DNA from 3 places in the Phyllobacterium sp. 1468 genome. Region 1 is predicted to be linked to each of the others. Evidence: predicted binding sites of a transcription regulator. Region 1 holds the regulator's gene; each other region holds the start of a gene.
What was found. Region 1 encodes HrcA, which represses chaperone genes, less so after heat shock. Its sites were predicted from a motif close to GTTAGCACTCNCNNNNNGNGAGTGCTAAC; they were not measured.
Positions count from the first base shown of each region.

Region 2: J2X72_RS20685 (co-chaperone GroES) is a predicted target of HrcA. The motif match lies at 2,156-2,184, and genes of this name have one in related genera.
Region 3: groES (co-chaperone GroES) is a predicted target of HrcA. The motif match lies at 2,043-2,071, and genes of this name have one in related genera.

Region 1 is NZ_JAVDSX010000001.1:687,374-691,910, forward strand. Features, by position in the region: gene rdgB (RdgB/HAM1 family non-canonical purine NTP pyrophosphatase) at 1-471, opposite strand, end outside; gene J2X72_RS03380 (VOC family protein) at 468-875, opposite strand; gene rph (ribonuclease PH) at 888-1,604, opposite strand; gene hrcA (heat-inducible transcriptional repressor HrcA) at 1,740-2,807, shown strand; gene grpE (nucleotide exchange factor GrpE) at 2,882-3,595, shown strand; gene J2X72_RS03400 (trimeric intracellular cation channel family protein) at 3,712-4,365, shown strand; gene J2X72_RS03405 (adenosine kinase) at 4,357-4,537, opposite strand, start outside.
Region 2 is NZ_JAVDSX010000009.1:54,933-59,469, forward strand. Features, by position in the region: gene groL (chaperonin GroEL) at 114-1,739, opposite strand; gene J2X72_RS20685 (co-chaperone GroES) at 1,810-2,103, opposite strand; gene J2X72_RS20690 (ABC transporter substrate-binding protein) at 3,843-4,537, shown strand, end outside.
Region 3 is NZ_JAVDSX010000003.1:384,868-389,404, reverse strand. Features, by position in the region: gene J2X72_RS11055 (cation diffusion facilitator family transporter) at 1-318, shown strand, start outside; gene J2X72_RS11050 (metalloregulator ArsR/SmtB family transcription factor) at 315-629, shown strand; gene J2X72_RS11045 (zinc-binding alcohol dehydrogenase family protein) at 683-1,696, opposite strand; gene groES (co-chaperone GroES) at 2,132-2,428, shown strand; gene groL (chaperonin GroEL) at 2,484-4,130, shown strand; gene J2X72_RS11030 (helix-turn-helix domain-containing protein) at 4,226-4,537, opposite strand, start outside.

The sequences.
Region 1 (4,537 bases):
CGGGGGCCAGACAAGTTCGCCTTCCACTTCGCCGCGATAATAATTGGCTTCGCCATCCGGCCACGCAAGGCAAATGACAGAAACGAAGCGGCCGCTGCGATCTTCAGGCGCATTGGCGCCCGCTTTCTGCAGTTCGGATTCGACCTTTTGCATGCCATGGGAAAAGTCACGCTTGCCATTGGGCAGTTCCGCCCAATTGGCCGTATAGACACCCGGTTTGCCCTCTAATGCGTCGACGCAAAGGCCGGAATCATCGGAAAGCGCCACCAGGCCGGTCGCCTTGGCAGCGGCGAAAGCTTTGATATAGGCATTTTCCTCAAAGGTCGTGCCGGTTTCATCCGGTTCCGGCAGGCCCAGATCGCCGGCCGAGACGACTTCGAAACCGAACGGACCGAGCAAGTCGATCATTTCCTTGATCTTGCCTTGATTGTGGCTGGCGACAAGCAGCTTGCCTTTTTCGAGTGTCTTCATTTCAAATTCCATAATTTCGGTTCGGCAAATTCGATCGAGTTTCCCGACGGGTCCCGGAAATACAGCGAATGCGCCCCATTCGGCCAGTCGAATTCGCTTTCGATGGCAACGCCGTGCGCTTCAAGATGGGATTTCCATTCGGTAATTTCATCCCGTGTCGCGCGAAAGCAGACATGACCCGGACCGGCGGCACCATGGGAGGGTATCGGCAAACCACTTTTCGGGCGTTCCTTCAGTTTTTCGGCATTGAACAGGATCAGCACGCCCGGCCCGCAACGGAAGAACACGGATTCTTCGCCCGCACGCAGGATGCATTCAAGCCCGAGCACATCGCCGTAGAATCGTGCAGCCGTCTCGACATCGGTCACATAAAGCGCTGTTTCCAATATTCCCGACGGCTGCATGGTGATATCCCGTCAGCCAACGGCCATTTTCTGCAAGGAGACCAAGCGAGTGATGCCGTTGCGGGCGAGGCTCATCAGCGACAGCAATTCCTCCTCGGAGAAGGGTTCGCCTTCGGCGGTTCCCTGAACTTCGACGATACCACCCTTGCCGGTCATCACGAAATTGGCGTCCGTCTGCGCGGTCGAGTCTTCGAGATAATCGAGATCGATGACTGGCGTGCCATTGGAAATACCACAGGAAATGGCAGCCACATGATCCTTCAGCACCTTTTCCACCTTGAGCATCTGGCGCGTTTCCATCCAGCGCAGGCATTCGTGCAGCGCAACCCAGCCGCCGGTAATCGCTGCGGTACGGGTTCCGCCGTCAGCCTGGATGACATCGCAATCGACGGTGATCTGCACTTCGCCGAGCGCCTGCAGATCGACGACCGCGCGCAGCGAGCGGGCGATCAGCCGCTGGATTTCCAATGTACGGCCGCCCTGTTTGCCGGAGGAAGCTTCGCGGCGCATGCGATCGCCCGTCGAGCGCGGCAGCATGCCGTATTCTGCAGTCACCCAGCCTTTGCCGGTGTTGCGCATCCAGCCCGGCACTTTTTCCTCAAGGCTGGCAGTGCACAAGACGTGCGTGTCGCCGAACTTGACCAGGCACGAGCCCTCGGCATGTTTGGAAACGCCGCGCTCAAAGGAAATGGCGCGCATTTCGTCGGGGGCTCGCTTGGAGTGACGCATGGGTAGACCTCTTGTTGATGTGTTCCCGGCCTTTTAACCGTGATGGGGTGATGAAGCAAAGGCTTTGATCAAAGGCTTTGATGATTGCGCAGAGAACGCTTATATCAAGGTCTGACAAGCAAAAGCAGAGGGACGATGAACAGGACTGTTGTTCCGGACACATTGCAATCGCTCGACCAGCGATCGCGCGATATTTTCCGGCGCATTGTCGAGAGCTACCTCGGCGATGGTGAGCCGGTGGGATCACGCAATCTGTCGCGCATCCTGCCCGTTTCATTATCTCCGGCGACGATCCGCAATGTCATGAGCGACCTCGAGCATCTCGGGCTCGTCTATGCGCCGCACATATCCGCCGGCCGCTTGCCGACCCAGATCGGCCTGCGCTTCTTCGTCGATGCCTTCATGGAAGTTGGCGATCTTTCCAAGTCCGAACGCAACTCCATCGAGGCGCAGGTCAGGGCCGGAGAAACGCAAACGGCTGAAAGCGTGTTGACGCAGGCGAGCCAGATCCTTTCAGGCATGTCGCGCGGGGCAGGGCTGGTGCTCGCGGCCAAGGCGGAAGGTGCGCTCAAGCATATCGAGTTCGTCAGGCTTGAACCGACAAGGGCTCTGGCCGTGCTGGTCACGCAAAGCGGTGACGTCGAAAACCGCGTCATTGATCTGCCGGTTGGCGTGACGCCGTCGCAATTGATCGAAGCCTCGAATTTCCTCAATGCACACATTCAAGGCCGCACCATCACCGAGGCGCGGCAGGAAATTGCCCGGCTGAAAGACGAAACCCAGCAGGCGCTCGACGCCCTTTCGCAACATCTGGTGGAACAGGGGCTCGCCATCTGGGGCGGCGATGGGGGCGGTCAGCCGGCGCGGCTGATCGTGCGCGGGCGAGGTAACCTGCTTGAATCGGTGAGCGCCGAAGCAGATCTTGAGCGTTTGCGCCACCTCTTTGACGATCTTGAGACCAAGGAAGGGACGCTGCAGCTGCTTGATCTGGCGGAAGCGGGCCCAGGGGTGCGCATCTTCATCGGCTCGGAGAACAAGCTGTTTTCGCTTTCCGGGTCATCGCTGGTTATCGCGCCTTACCGCGATTCCGAACAGCGAATTATCGGAGCTCTCGGTGTCATTGGCCCGACAAGACTGAATTATGCGCGTATCGTACCCATGGTAGACTACACTGCCCAGCTCGTCTCACGGCTCCTGCGGTAGTCATTTGCACTTGATTTTTATGGCCTAAACCTCGATATCCAGCGCAACTTACGAATAATGAATGGACAGGATAGATGGCTGAAGACAAGAAAAATCACGACACTCCAGATCTCGACCAGCGCGACCTGAAGAACCCGCGCGATCGCGATGCGCTAAAGCGCGCTGCCGATGATTTTCTCAAATCACGCAAGGCTGAAGAATATGCGCTCGCTCAAGACGACGAGATGGAGGCAAATGCCAACAACTGGGCCGAGCTTGACAAATTGCGCGCCGAGAACGGCGATCTGAAGGACCAGTTGTTGCGGCTTGCTGCCGACATGGAAAACTTGCGCAAGCGAACCGCGCGCGATGTCCACGATGCGCGTGCCTATTCGGTCGCCAATTTCGCCCGCGACATGCTCTCCGTTTCCGACAATCTGAAGCGTGCTTTGGAAGCCATTCCTGCCGATGTGCTGGCAAGCGGCGATGCAGGGTTCAAGAGCCTCGCTGAAGGCGTCGAGATCACGGAGCGTTCGCTGATGTCGGCGATGGAACGCCATGGCGTCAAGAAACTGGATCCGTTGGGCCAGAAATTCGATCCCAATTTCCATCAGGCGATGTTCGAAATTCCAAATGCCGACGTGCCGCATAACACGGTGCTGCAGGTTGCGCAGAGCGGCTTCGTCATCGGTGACCGCATGCTGCGTCCAGCGCTTGTCGGCGTATCAAAAGGCGGTCCTAAACAGGCGGCTGCCGAAGGTCAGCCTGAGCCGGGCCCGATCAATCCGCAGGCAGAAAAAGACGCCTGATCCGATCGTCGGATCAGCTCTGGGAGCCACATTTCCAAGCGGAATGTGGCTCTTTTCATTTTACCGCCATGCACTATCGTAACCAGGCCTAGAAAAACGGCGTGGGGGAACTGCCGATGACCATGATCCAGCTCTTCAACTATGCCGGAATATTCGTCTTTGCTGCGACTGGGGCTTTGGCGGCATCGCGTCGCCAGCTCGATATTATCGCCTTCGTCTTTCTCGCCGCCGTCACTGGAATAGGCGGTGGTACATTGCGCGACCTGATCCTTGGTGTACCGGTGTTCTGGGTCAAGGATCCCGGAAATCTTATGGTCTGCGCTGCCGCGGCCATTCTCGTCTACTTTTCCGCCAACCTTCTTGAATCGCGCTACCGCGTTCTGCTTTGGCTCGATGCGCTGGGTCTCGCCGCTTACAGCGTTATCGGCGCGGCCAAAAGCCTGGCACTGGGCTTCGATTCAACGATCGCGATTGTTACCGGAATCATGACCGCGACGTTCGGTGGAATTCTGCGCGATATCATATCCGGAGAACCGTCCGTGCTGATGCGGCGCGAGATCTATGTGACCGCAGCCCTCGCCGGTTCGGTCACATACATAGTGCTGCACAGCCTCCACGTCGGGCCGGAGATTTCGTCCCTCGTCGCAGCGCTCGCCGCGTTTGTCGTGCGGGGAGGGGCGCTTTATTTCGGCTGGGCGCTCCCGACATATCACAAGCCCGGCCGCACCTCGGAAGAGCTCAAGCGCGAAGGGTATATCAACTCAAAGTAGTCCAGCTTGCTCGGCAGCCGCTTTCAGGTTCTGCTGCGGGCGCGGACCGATCTGCTGAATAACCAGACCCGCGGTGAGCGAACCAAGCTTCGCGCAATCCGTCAGGGAGCGGCCATTCGTATAGCCAAACAGAAAGCCGGCTGCATAAAGGTCACCGGCGCCGGTCGTGTCG
Region 2 (4,537 bases), on a different contig from region 1:
CCTAGTCTAAACCGCTTTATTCGAGCTTTTCGGAATTCAAACTCGATGTTTGTAATTATCCAACATCGCGCCAAAAACTTTGACGCGATGTCATAATACCCGGAGAACTGGGATTAGTATCCGGTACTTCTTGGGTCATTCATTCCGAGTGCCGCCGATGGTGAAATGTCGGCTATCATGGCTTCCGCTGTGATCAAAAGCCCGGCAATCGAGCCGGCATCCTGAAGGGCTGTGCGGACCACTTTGGCCGGATCGACGATGCCAGCCTCAATCATATCGACATAAAGTTCGGTCTGCGCGTTGAACCCCTGATTGGGTTTCTTGCTGTCCAAAAGTTTGCCGACAACGATCGAACCTTCGACACCGGAATTTTCGGCTATCTGTCGGATGGGCGCTTCAAGCGCTTGCAGTACAATCGAAATACCGGCGGTCACGTCGGCATTTGCTCCGGTGAGGGCAGCCAATGATGCCTTGGCACGCAACAGCGCGACACCGCCGCCTGGAACAACGCCCTCCTCCACCGCAGCACGCGTGGCGTTCAGCGCATCGTCAATGCGGTCCTTCTTTTCCTTGACCTCGGTTTCGGTTGCACCACCCACGCGGATCACGGCAACACCACCGGCAAGTTTTGCTAGTCGCTCCTGCAGCTTTTCCTTGTCATAGTCCGAAGTGGTTTCCTCGATCTGCGCTTTGATCTGCTGGACACGCGCTGCGATGGCGGCCTTGTCGCCTGCACCCTCGACGATCGTGGTGGCTTCCTTGTCGATGAGGAGGCGTTTTGCCCGTCCGAGCATGTCGATCGTGACATTCTCAAGCTTGATGCCTAGATCTTCGGAGATCAGCTGACCGCCGGTAAGGATCGCAATGTCCTCCAGCATCGCCTTGCGACGATCGCCAAATCCGGGAGCCTTGACCGCTGCGACTTTGAGACCACCGCGCAACTTGTTGACGACGAGGGTCGCCAAAGCTTCGCCTTCAACATCCTCGGAGATAATCAAAAGCGGTTTGCCGCCCTGGACCACCGCTTCGAGGATCGGCAGCAACGCCTGCAGGTTGCCGAGCTTCTTTTCGTGAAGGAGAATGTAGGCGTCCTCCAGTTCGACCCGCATCTTTTCTGCATTGGTAACAAAATAGGGCGACAGATAACCGCGATCGAACTGCATCCCCTCGACAACTTCGAGTTCGGTGTCAGCGGTCTTTGCCTCTTCAACGGTGATGACGCCCTCATTGCCGACCTTCTTCATGGCCTTGGCAATCATCTCACCAACGGTGGCATCGCCATTGGCGGCAATTGTTCCGACCTGAGCAATCTCTTCCGAAGTTTTGACCTTCTTCGCCCGCGCCTGAATGTCGGTGACAACAGCAGCCACGGCAAGATCGATGCCTCGCTTTAGATCCATGGGGTTCAATCCGGCCGCAACTAGCTTTACACCCTCACGCAAAATGGAGGCGGCCAACACCGTCGCTGTGGTGGTTCCGTCACCGGCGAGATCATTGGTCTTTGACGCGACTTCGCGGATCATCTGTGCGCCCATGTTCTCGAACTTGTCGGCAAGCTCGATTTCCTTTGCGACAGTTACGCCGTCTTTGGTAATGCGCGGCGCACCAAAAGAGCGGTCAATGATGACATTGCGCCCCTTTGGGCCCAGCGTCACCTTGACGGCGTTGTTCAGTATCTCGACACCACTAAGGATGCGGTCGCGGGCGTCGGTGGAAAATTTGATTTCTTTGGCAGACATTGCTTGTTCGTCCAGTTCGTTTTGAAATTGATAAGTGCGGCAATTGCCCATAGGGCATTCTTCGTTCCGCCTACTGGGTCTCGACGATGCCCATGACGTCCGTCTCCTTCACGATCAGGAGATCGTCGCCGTCAATCTTGACGTCGGCACCGGACCATTTGCCGAACAGAACGGCATCCCCTGCCTTGACATCGAGTGCGATCAGGGCGCCGCTTTCATCACGGGCTCCCTGTCCCACCGCAATAACTGTGCCTTCCTGCGGCTTTTCCTTGGCAGTGTCGGGAATAATGATCCCTCCCTTGGATTTGATATCGCCTTCAGCGCGTCGAATGACAACGCGGTCGTGAAGTGGCCGGAATTTCATGAGGAACTCTTTCTGCAGCCAGACAATGTGGCTCACATGCCTTCATACCCCCATTGGCACTCGAATGATAGGAGTGCTAAAGCTGGCAGCGTCCGAATCGGGATAATATGATGACTCGTTGGCATCGGTGCACTCAAGGCCGCAAAATATCTGATGAAGTCTGAACGGTCTCTCCCTGGGTCAGCCTATCAGCGATTTTAGGAATGTCGGCTTGGTTCAAGATCATCCGCCGCGTGACGTGCGCCGAAGTCATGACGGCACAGCCTGGACTAAATATTCGCGGCGTAGGGTCATCCTTTGATCAGCGCCAATACAGATAAGACCCTGTTGCTTTCGCCGACCGATAAGGGCGACGCGGTCGTCTTGTTTTTGTACCCCTTTCTAGCGAGGGAAAACACCGGGCGCGCCATCGCGGCGGTACCCAGCCAGTCAGTTGTTTATTTCTCCATCGGAGGACAAAAGATAAAAATCTTCTTTGAATGCATTTCTCTGTCGCGCGAGCATGCATTGCCATGCGAACGAGCCCGTGGAGGCAATGAGGTCCGGTGCGCATGTCCTCCCTTGATACACTGCACCGGACCTCCACCGGGCAGGATTTTCGCCGTCTGGCGCGCCGGAATGGGCAGGTCGGATGACATATAGCGCTCAATCCGAACACGATCACGGTTCCCTTAAGACCGTTGCCACCGTTTCCCAAGCAGTGACGATGATGGGAAGCGAATATTTCTTCATGCCATCGCTCGCATTTCTGAGCTGGCTTTAGACGGGTCTTTCTCAATCTGTGTGGTGTTTGCGAACCAGCTGGTTCCTTGGGCCATTCCAAATCCGCTACGATTGCCCTTAGCTAGAGCCCTTAGGCCAGCTCCAGTCATCCATGGCTCCTGTCGCATTGACTTTATTTGATGTCGAGGTGCAACGTCGGTTCTCAAGCGGCAACCGATCCGGTTGACGGTTACGAGCAAGCGGTCTTCCTTTTGATAAGTCCGGAACAAGGCGACTCTGGCGAAGCCATCGAGACCAGTAGAAACAACGCCGCTTTGATCAGTGGACGCTTCTCGACCACTGCAATCGCGGCAAGGCAGAAGAGACGGGTGTCCGGTTTGAAACTCAGCCGCATACCCCTATGAGCCCTGTCTCAAGTTTAGGGGCAAAATCTCGAATTTAAAGGCAAATATCAGATTTGGAGATAGAGGAATGCCTTTGATTTTGTTGAATTCCTCATCTTCCTCAATCTGTGGGGTGCTTGGTCTGATCAACTGCCCGAAATCGTTTCTCCCCAAGCAAGCCTGACATGTCGGGTTGCTGAATTCGTGGAGCTTTTCGCGCACAGCAGTGGAACAACGCTTGGTGCAGCCCAAATATTCCAGGCAGCGCCCACACGACAGCTGAACCGCCATGCCACTCGGTACCAGGAAGACTATTCGGGTCCTGGGCAATAGATCACTGGAATTGGCCAAGGGCTCAGGGCTAAGGGCAATCGTAGCGGATTTGGAACGGCCCAAGGTTATTAATCTCTGCCATATCAAGGCTGAGCCAGCTGGTTCGCAAACACCACACAGATTGAGGAAGACACTGATTAGGTACAGTACGACAACCACTCGCCCGATTGCATTCGCGGCTTTGAAGGCCCTCACGTCAATAGTTTTCGGTAATGTCGACTAATTTAGTAGAAATTACCTCGCGATCTGCTTGCCATGCACTAGGCTTTTCGTAGTTCAAGCCAACATGGAGTAACCAGAATGACAAAAGGCGTTTACAGGCGCGCGGTGTTTCACGCCGTCGGACTGGCCGTTGCCATGGCTGCCTTTTCTTTGGCATCACACGACGTCGCTAGGGCTGAGGAAGTCACCCTTCCGAAAGACGTGCCTGCCGGGACGAAGATTGTCGTCGCTGACCAGAATGAGAAGCTGCAGACGTTGATGCGGGCATCCGGCGAGCAGCGCAAACTTAGCTTTGAAGCCAACTATGCCAATTTCGCCGGCGGTCCGCAGATCCTTGAAGCCTTCCGCGCCGGAGCGGTGGATCTCGCGACGGTGGGAAATGCCGCCCCCATCCAGGCCCAGGCTGCGGGTGAAGATCTTCCGATTGTCGCCGCGATCACCCAGACCAGAGCCGACTATACTTTCGCCGTCCGTCCCGGGCTCGCAATTAACACGCTTGAGGAACTCAAGGGCAAGAAGATCGCCTATGCCGAGGGTTCCGGCCGCCAGCCTTTTGTTCTCTTGGCGCTGAAACTCGCGGGTCTTTCCCGTGATGATGTCGAACTCGTGCGGCTGCGCGTGCCTGATTTTCAGGATGCAATCCGTACAGGCCAGGTAGATGCTGCGCCGTTGATCGAGCCGCATCTGTCCCGCTACCTTGCGGAGTTCAAGGATGCGAGCGTTATTTCCCCCGCCCAGCACGACCGCCTTCCGCGTGCGCTCAGCTACCTCTA
Region 3 (4,537 bases), on a different contig from region 1:
ATCGAGCAGCATTTGAAGAAAACCATACCCGGTTGCGCCAATGTTCGGCACGTTCACGTCTGGATGATCACATCAGGAAAAGCGCTCGCGACGTTGCATGTGCTGCCGCGCGGTGACGCCAACCCACGTTTGCTGGTCAAGCAGGTCGAAGCCGAGCTCAAAACGAAGTTCGATATTGAACATTCGACTGTCGCCATTGATTGGCCGGACAGTGAGGTGGACGATTGTTGCCTGGGGACGGAGCCTGATGGCGACCACGACCCTACGGGTCACGACCACGCGGAACATGACCATCGTCACCAGGGCCATAAGCATTGAACAAGCTGGCGATCCCGTCACAACTCGATACGACGATCCTCGCAGAGACGTTTCGGCTGCTTGGCGATCCGACGCGGCTGCGCATCCTGTTCTTCTGCCTGGACGAGCCGAGATCAGTCGGCGATATAGCGACTGGCCTCGATCTGTCGCAGTCGCTGGTAAGTCATCACCTGCGACTGTTGCGCGGGGCCCGGCTGGTCCGCGGCAACCGGCAGGCCAAGCAGATTTTCTATGAGCTCGCCGACAAGCATGTCAGCGACATGCTCGTCGATATGGCGCATCACGTTTGTGAAGATCAGTCCGACGACTGACGCTGCTCTTGTCGCCGCTTCTTCTACCCATACAGCCAGCGCAATTGGCCTGATCAGAATCCGGAAAGAACGATCTTGCCCTTGGCGCGGCCGCTTTCGATGAGTGCATGCGCTCTCTTCAGATTGGCGGCGTTGATCGGGCCGAAGTCATCAGCGAGAGTAGTTTTGATCGTCCCCTCGTCAACGAGTTCCGATACCCTGTTCAAAATTCGATGCTGCGCATCCATATCGGGTGTCTTGAACAGCGCCCGTGTAAACATCAGCTCCCAATGCAGCGATATGCTCTTGCGCTTCAACAACATGACATCGAGCGTCTTCGGATCATCAATCAGTGCGAACCGGCCCTGCGGCGCGATCAGCGCGGCGACTTCAGCAAGATGCGCGTCGGAGTTGGTGGTTGAGAACACGAATCCCGGAGCGCCTATACCCAGCGCTTCAACTTGCGCAGCGATAGGTCTTGAATGATCAATGACGTGATGAGCGCCGAGATCCCGGACCCATGCCTGCGTCTCCGGACGCGACGCCGTGGCGATGACGGTGAGGTTGGTCAACTTTCGCGCGAGCTGGATAGCGATCGATCCAACTCCACCGGCGCCGCCGATGATAACGATGGCATTGGCCGCCCCGAGGACCGGTGTTTCGACGTGAAGCCGATCAAACAACGCTTCCCATGCGGTAATCGATGTCAGCGGCAAGGCGGCCGCGGCGTTGAAGCTCAGCGACGATGGTTTTTTGCCGACGATACGCTCATCGACCAGGTGAAATTCTGAGTTCGTGCCGGGACGATCGATCACACCAGCGTAGAACACTTCATCACCCGGCTGGAAGAATTGTGCCTCGGGACCCACGGCGGCCACGACGCCTGACGCATCCCAGCCAAGCACCTTGGCGCTTCCCCCTTCCGGTCTTACGCCAACCCGGATCTTGGTGTCGACGGGATTGACAGATATCGCCCTCACCTCAACCAATAGGTCTCTGCCACTTGCTTCGGGCTTGGGTAGCTCGATATCGACCAATGAAGTTTCAGCGGTGATGGGTTGTGATTCGAAATAGGCGACAGCGCGCATGATCGTTACTCCTGGAAAGTTGACCTGCCGGAGATGCGCTTTATGCTATAGAAGTACAAGAATGCACATATAGCATTTAGTATCAAAACCAATACCGTTATGCCGCGCATGCGCCACAAGACCTTTGATTGTTCGGCAGGATGCCCCGTGGAAGCAGGGCGAGCAGATTTTCGGCGATCTCGCCGGCAGCATGTTGTCAAGGCGCAATGGCTGCGAAGAACATATCGACCATTGATGATGTTGCGGTAAAAGCCTTCGTCGGATCACAGCGCCACTCCACCGTGTCATGAAAATTTCACTGGATATTCCTTGACTCTTTCAGCCCCCTCCCCTATCTCGGGCTGCAATTAGCACTCACCTCTGTCGAGTGCTAATAACGCGGATGGCGCAGCTGTTCGCGACATCGTTTTGACACCAACATCAAGGGTTCTAACCATGGCCAAAACCAAGTTCCGCCCGCTTCACGACCGCGTTGTTGTACGCCGCGTCGAATCCGAAGCAAAGACTGCCGGCGGCATCATCATTCCGGATACTGCCAAGGAAAAGCCACAGGAAGGCGAAATCGTCTCCGTAGGCACTGGCGCTCGTGACGAGGCCGGCAAGCTCGTACCACTGGATGTCAAGGCAGGCGATCTTATCCTGTTCGGCAAGTGGTCGGGCACGGAAGTCAAGATCGGCGGCGAAGACCTGCTGATCATGAAGGAATCCGACATTCTCGGCATTCTCGGCTAATCGCCGAATTCTATCACAATTCGATCAAACCGGGTGAAATCCCAGGAGAGATAAAATGGCTTCCAAAGAAGTAAAATTCGGCCGCGACGCACGCGAACGCATGCTGAACGGCGTGAACATCCTTGCAGACGCTGTCAAGGTAACGCTCGGCCCGAAAGGCCGCAACGTGGTTATCGACAAGTCCTTCGGCGCTCCGCGCATCACCAAGGACGGCGTGACCGTTGCCAAGGAAATCGAACTTTCGGACAAGTTCGAAAACATGGGCGCGCAGATGGTGCGTGAAGTCGCTTCGAAGACGAACGACATTGCCGGTGACGGCACCACGACCGCTACTGTTCTTGCCCAGGCTATCGTTCAGGAAGGCGGCAAAGCTGTTGCTGCCGGTATGAACCCGATGGACCTGAAGCGCGGCATCGATCTTGCTGTTGCTGAAGTTGTCAAGCAGCTCGGCAAGAGCGCGAAGAAGATCAAGACTTCGGAAGAAGTTGCGCAGGTCGGCACGATCTCTGCCAATGGCGAGACTGAAATCGGCGAAATGATCGCCAAGGCGATGCAGAAGGTCGGCAACGAGGGTGTTATCACCGTTGAAGAAGCCAAGACCGCTGACACCGAGCTTGAAGTCGTCGAAGGCATGCAGTTCGACCGCGGCTACTTGTCGCCTTACTTCGTAACCAACCCTGAAAAGATGGTTGCTGATCTCGAAGACGCCTACATTCTTCTTCACGAGAAGAAGCTCTCGAACCTCCAGGCTCTTCTGCCGGTTCTTGAAGCTGTTGTTCAGACCTCCAAGCCACTCGTCATCATTTCTGAAGACGTTGAAGGCGAAGCTCTTGCTACGCTCGTCGTCAACAAGCTGCGTGGCGGCCTGAAGATTGCTGCTGTCAAGGCACCTGGCTTCGGCGATCGCCGCAAGGCAATGCTCGAAGACATCGCTATCCTCACCGGTGGTCAGGTCATTTCCGAAGATCTCGGCATCAAGCTCGAAAGCGTTACGCTCGACATGCTCGGCCGCGCCAAGAAGGTGTCGATCACCAAGGAAAACACCACGATCGTTGACGGTCATGGCAAGAAGGGCGAAATCAACGCTCGCGTCGGCCAGATCAAGCAGCAGATCGACGAAACCACCTCCGACTACGACCGTGAGAAGCTGCAGGAACGCCTTGCCAAGCTCGCTGGCGGTGTTGCCGTTATCCGCGTTGGCGGTGCAACGGAAGTAGAAGTGAAGGAAAAGAAGGACCGCGTCGACGACGCCCTCAATGCAACCCGTGCGGCTGTTGAAGAAGGCATCGTTGCTGGCGGTGGCGTTGCTCTCCTTCGCGCTTCGGCTGGTCTTACCCTCAAGGGTTCAAATGCCGATCAGGATGCTGGCATCAACATCGTACGTCGCGCTTTGCAGGCTCCGGCTCGTCAGATCGCAACGAACGCAGGCGATGAAGCTTCGATCGTTGTCGGCAAGATCCTTGAGAACAAGAAGGACACCTACGGCTACAACGCCGCTAATGGCGAGTACGGCGATCTGATTGCTCTCGGCATCGTCGACCCGGTCAAGGTTGTCCGTACTGCTCTGCAGGATGCGGCATCGGTAGCTGGCCTTCTCGTCACCACCGAAGCCATGATCGCCGAAGCTCCTAAGAAGGACAACGGCGGCGCTCCCCAGATGCCAGGCGGCGGAATGGGCGGCATGGGCGGTATGGACTTCTAAGAAGTCCTTATCCACGCAAATACGGAAAAGGCGGGTTCGACCCGCCTTTTTTGTTATCACAGCTGCTTAACGTGCAATGGGATCAGCAGGATTCCCTATTCTGCCGCGTCAGCGAATCTGCGCGGTCCTTGAGCATTCCCGTGGGCTGCGTCGAAACGGGCACGGGCCTCGCTGACACGTTGCTCATTCTTGATCGCCCAGTCGCCCAACCCACGCACGGGCACCAGCAGATCGCGACCCAGGTCCGTCAGCTCGTAATCCACACGCGGCGGAATGGTTGGATAGACAGTCCGCGTGACGAAACCATCGCGCTCAAGGCTACGCAATGTGCTTGTCAGCATCTTTTGCGAGATACCATTGATCGCTCGCTTCAACTCGTTGAATCGCATTGAGCGATTGCCAAGATA